One region of the Streptococcus sp. A69 genome, then DNA from elsewhere that is predicted to be linked to it. Evidence: riboswitches for the same ligand, from Rfam matches in the RefSeq annotation. Region 1 holds a riboswitch; the other holds the start of a gene.
What was found. Region 1 has a riboswitch for FMN ahead of ribD (bifunctional diaminohydroxyphosphoribosylaminopyrimidine deaminase/5-amino-6-(5-phosphoribosylamino)uracil reductase RibD). Riboswitches for the same ligand answer to the same signal wherever they lie in the genome.
Positions count from the first base shown of each region.

Region 2: it holds a riboswitch for FMN, as region 1 does, so the genes downstream of both, AC4ME5_RS07795 (ECF transporter S component) here and ribD (bifunctional diaminohydroxyphosphoribosylaminopyrimidine deaminase/5-amino-6-(5-phosphoribosylamino)uracil reductase RibD) in region 1, are expected to answer to the same signal.

Region 1 covers NZ_JBZUJU010000002.1:132,108-134,506, forward strand. The annotation lists gene ribE (riboflavin synthase) at 1-196, opposite strand, end outside; gene ribD (bifunctional diaminohydroxyphosphoribosylaminopyrimidine deaminase/5-amino-6-(5-phosphoribosylamino)uracil reductase RibD) at 181-1,281, opposite strand; FMN riboswitch at 1,414-1,528, opposite strand; gene ruvA (Holliday junction branch migration protein RuvA) at 1,685-2,278, shown strand; gene AC4ME5_RS04655 (DNA-3-methyladenine glycosylase I) at 2,288-2,399, shown strand, end outside.
Region 2 covers NZ_JBZUJU010000003.1:55,527-57,925, reverse strand. The annotation lists gene AC4ME5_RS07800 (tRNA (cytidine(34)-2'-O)-methyltransferase) at 204-707, shown strand; FMN riboswitch at 748-966, shown strand; gene AC4ME5_RS07795 (ECF transporter S component) at 1,120-1,683, shown strand; gene AC4ME5_RS07790 (phosphatase PAP2 family protein) at 1,673-2,323, shown strand.

The DNA.
Region 1 (2,399 bases):
TTTCATTCATTACATCAACTGTAAAGGATTGATGATTGAAATGAGTAACTGTAAGACAGATACCATTTACTGCTATACTATCGCCTAAATGGATATCCGTTAATACTTTTGAGGCTTTAATTGATAGTTTGCAATTACGAGAGTCTTTCTGTATTCTTTCAACTTTTCCGATTTCTTCAATTATTCCTGTGAACATGGATAAATCACCTCACTTTCTATGAGATAGTCATCTCCTATTTGAGAAAAAGCATAAGGCTTCAAGCTAATAGCGTCATTTGGCAAAGAAATACCTTCACCTCCGACAGGAAACTTGGCACTGCCTCCAAAAATTTTTGGTGCAATATATATTTTCAGCTCATCAACAATTTGTTGTTCCAAAGCACTCCAATTCATTAGACTGCCCCCTTCTAGAAGTAGGCTATCAATCTGCATATTTCCTAGATGTTGCATTAAACTTGATAAGTCTATATGATTGCCTTTTTTCTTTATGGGAAGTATTTCACAGCCATGATTTTGATATAGCTTCATTTTATTTTTGTCTTCAGAGGAAGTGGCAATGTAAGTTTTAATATCATTTGCTGTTTTTACGATTTTAGAGGTAAGAGGAGTTCGTAAATGTGTATCGCATATGATACGGATAGGATTTTTCCCTTCCTCCAATCTACATGTCAGCAAAGGATCGTCTTGAATAACAGTATTGACTCCCACCATAATCGCACTAACATGGTGTCGTAACTGATGTACATGCTTTCTTGCCTCTTCTCCAGTAATCCATTTGGATTGATTTGTTTTAGTGGCTATTTTTCCATCCATTGTCATTGCATATTTCATAAAAACATAGGGTACATGCTGGGTAATATACTTTCTAAAACTTTTTATTAAGTTAAGACACTCATTTTCTAAAACTCCAACAGTAACTTGAAGATTATTTTCCTCAAGTATCTTTACTCCTTTTCCAGATACAATAGGGTTACAGTCTAGGCTTCCAATGACTACTCTTGTAATACCACTATCGATTATAGCGTCTATACAAGGAGGTGTTTTCCCGAAGTGACAACAGGGTTCAAGTGTTACATAAAGCGTTGCTCCGACAGGGGATTCTCTACAGTTTTTTAGAGCATTTCTCTCAGCATGTGGGCCACCAAAAAACTCATGATAACCTTGTCCGATAATGTGATTATCTTTTACAATAACTGCGCCAACCATAGGATTGGGATTGACGTAACCAGCTCCTTTTTGTGCCAATTTTATTGCTAATTTCATATATTTTGAGTCGCTCATCTCACTACCTCCAAAAAAAATACCTTGAATAGGGGACTATTCAAGGCATACAAAAGAAAACTTATGCGATTAACAAAAATGCTCTGAAATGACAAGTAATCATTTCAGAGCACGCAAAAAGCACAAATATACTTTTATCTTCTTTCATCCAGACTATACTGTCGGCTTTGGAATTTCACCAAATCATGCCTTTCGGCTCGTGGGCTATACCACCGGTAGGGAATTTCACCCTGCCCTGAAGATAGTTATTCAATTACAGGTGATTATAGTACTTAATTTTCAATATGTCAATAGATAAGCATAAATTATTTTTGATATACTGTATTTGTGATAGTCGATTCTCACTCCTCGGATAAAGAAAATATGATATACTAGATAAACGAAATAAGAGAAAAGGAAAACTATGTACGAATATTTAAAAGGAATCATTACCAAAATTACTGCCAAATACATTGTTCTTGAAACCAACGGTATCGGTTATATCCTGCATGTAGCCAATCCCTATGCTTACTCGGGACAGGTCAATCAAGAATCTCAAATTTATGTGCATCAGGTTGTGCGTGAGGACGCCCATCTACTTTATGGATTTCGCTCAGAAGATGAGAAAAAGCTCTTTCTCAGTCTGATTTCGGTATCTGGGATTGGGCCTGTGTCAGCTCTTGCTATTATCGCTGCTGATGACAATGTTGGCTTGGTTCAAGCCATCGAAAGCAAGAACATCACCTACTTGACCAAGTTTCCTAAAATTGGCAAGAAAACAGCCCAGCAGATGGTGCTGGACTTGGAAGGCAAGGTAGTTGTGGCTAGTGATGACCTTCCTGCTAAGGTGGCAGTGCAAGCAAGCATTGAAAACCAAGAACTGGAAGAAGCCATGGAAGCCATGTTGGCACTGGGCTACAAGGCGACCGAGCTTAAGAAAATCAAGAAATTCTTTGAAGGGACGACGGATACAGCAGAGAACTATATCAAGTCGGCCCTTAAAATGTTGGTGAAATAGGAGAATAATATGACAAAACGCTGTTCGTGGGTTAAGATGACCAATCCGCTCTACATCGCCTACCACGACCAGGAGTGGGGGCAGCCCCTCCATGATGACCAAGCATTGTTTGAGTTGTTGT
Region 2 (2,399 bases), on a different contig from region 1:
ATGAAAATATCATCAAAAAAAGTAAAAAAATCAAGTCATTTCTATTGACAATGATTCTGAAAGTGTTATACTAAGAAAGTAGCTTCGCTGATTTACTTCAAACCTGTTGTGAGGTAAGTTAACGATGCCTTAACCACGCTGTTTGCTGAGCTTGACTCCGGGCAGTGTGGCTATTTTTTTGCAATGGTGAAAGGAAGCAAGTCATGACAAATCACATTGTATTATTTGAACCTCAGATTCCACAAAATACAGGCAATATTGCGCGTACTTGCGCTGCGACCACTTCTCCCCTTCACATCATCAAACCGATGGGATTTCCTATTGATGATCGCAAGATGAAGCGGGCTGGTTTGGATTACTGGGATAAGTTAGAGATTCATTTTTATGACAGTTTGGAAGATTTTATGTCTCAGATGAAGGGTAAACTCTATCTGATTTCGAAATTCGCGGAAAAGGTGTACTCTGAGGCAGATTTATCGACTGACGAAGCCCATTATTTTCTCTTCGGACGTGAAGACAAGGGCTTGCCTGAGGACTTTATGAGAGAACATCCTGAGAAAGCTCTCCGTATTCCTATGAACGATGAACACGTCCGCAGTCTCAATGTTTCCAATACGGTCTGCATGATTGTCTATGAAGCCCTTCGTCAACAACATTTTGCTGGTTTAGAACTCGTTCACACCTATGAAGCGGATAAATTGAAATAAACAAAATGCTTGCACTTGCAAGCGTTTTTTGTTATGATTAAAGGGTCTTCAGGGCTGGGTGAAATTCCCGACCGGCGGTGATTTTAACTAGCTATTTTAGCTTTCTCGTCGTTGTCTTGTCTCGATATACTTTAAGTATTATCTTCGACTGCGACGCCTAGGTAAATCTAAAATATCTTAGCCAAATAAGTCCGCGAGCGCAAGCTGATGTGGTGTGATTCCACAACCGACAGTATAGTCTGGATGGGAGAAGACGAAAGAATAGCTTTGTCTGTTCGGATGAGTTTATAGATAAATTGCAACCGCTTGCTCTAAAGAGTGAGGGGGAACTTTTGGGATATAAAAAGTGAGAATAGATAGAGGGATTCTTTCCAACTTCTTCTGATTTTATAGAAAATTGGAGGAACCTGTTATGACAAACACACGTCGACTTTCGACCATTGCGATTTTATCAGCCATTTCATTTGTGCTGATGTACTTTGACTTTCCGCTCTTGCCAGCGGCGACCTTCCTCAAGATCGAGTTTAGTATCTTACCAGTCCTTGTGGGCTTGGTGGTGATGGATTTGCCTGCTGCTCTAGGGATTCTCTTGTTGCGATCACTCTTGAAGTTGCTTCTCAATAGCCAGGGAGTGAATACTTACATTGGCTTGCCAATGAATATCGTGGCCTTGGGAGTTTTTGTTATTGCTTTTGGTTTGATTTGGAAAAAGGAACGCAGCACCCTTCGTTTCCTACTAGCATCTCTAGCGGGAACTGTCGGCTTGACTGCTGCTATGTTGGTTCTCAACTATGTCTATGCGGTTCCTTTGTACGCGCAGTTTGCCAACTTTGATATTGGAAAAATTTTGGGACTTTCCAACTACCTAATGACCATGGTTTTACCTTTTAACTTGATTGAGGGTATCATCTTTGCCGTTTCATTCTGGTTGTTATACGTCCTCTTGAAACCAACCTTAAAACATTATGAGAGATAAACAAATATTTTTAATGAAGGGCAGTTTTGCCCTTTTACTTTTCGTCCTTCTTGGCTATATGGTTAAGTTCTATCCTGAAACGTTGGTCGGTTTTGATCAACCAATTCAGACTGCCCTTCGTGGGGACTTGCCAGATTATTTGACAGTTCTGTTCCGTACCCTTACGCATTTGATTGATATTCCAGTGATTATCACCTGGGTTACCATCGCAGCCTTTATCTTTTATCGTAAGCAGTGGAAGATAGAAAGCTACTTCATGGCGGGTAATCTAGCCTTAGCCGGTCTTTTAATCGTGACCTTCAAAAACATCTACCAGCGCCCACGGCCAGCTATCTTACACTTGGTAGAGGAGAAGGGTTTTTCTTTTCCAAGTGGCCATTCTCTGGCTGTAACCTTGATGGTAGGCACTCTGATTGTCATTCTCAGTCAACGGATGAAAAATCCAGTCTGGAGAAAAATCGTGCAAATCGTCCTTGGCCTCTACCTAGTCAGTGTGCTGCTATCTCGGGTCTATCTGGGAGTTCACTACCCATCAGATGTTCTTGCCAGTCTCTGTGTGGGCTTGGGAGTCTTGTTTATCGAATTTCCTTTCTATGACAAGCTTCGCTTCCAATGGCGATTTAAAGGCAAGCAGAAGTGAGTATCGAATTCCCTTGAGGAGAAAGAAATGAAAGGGAAAGCAGATGAAACAGATCTTACAAATAGATAGTGCATTG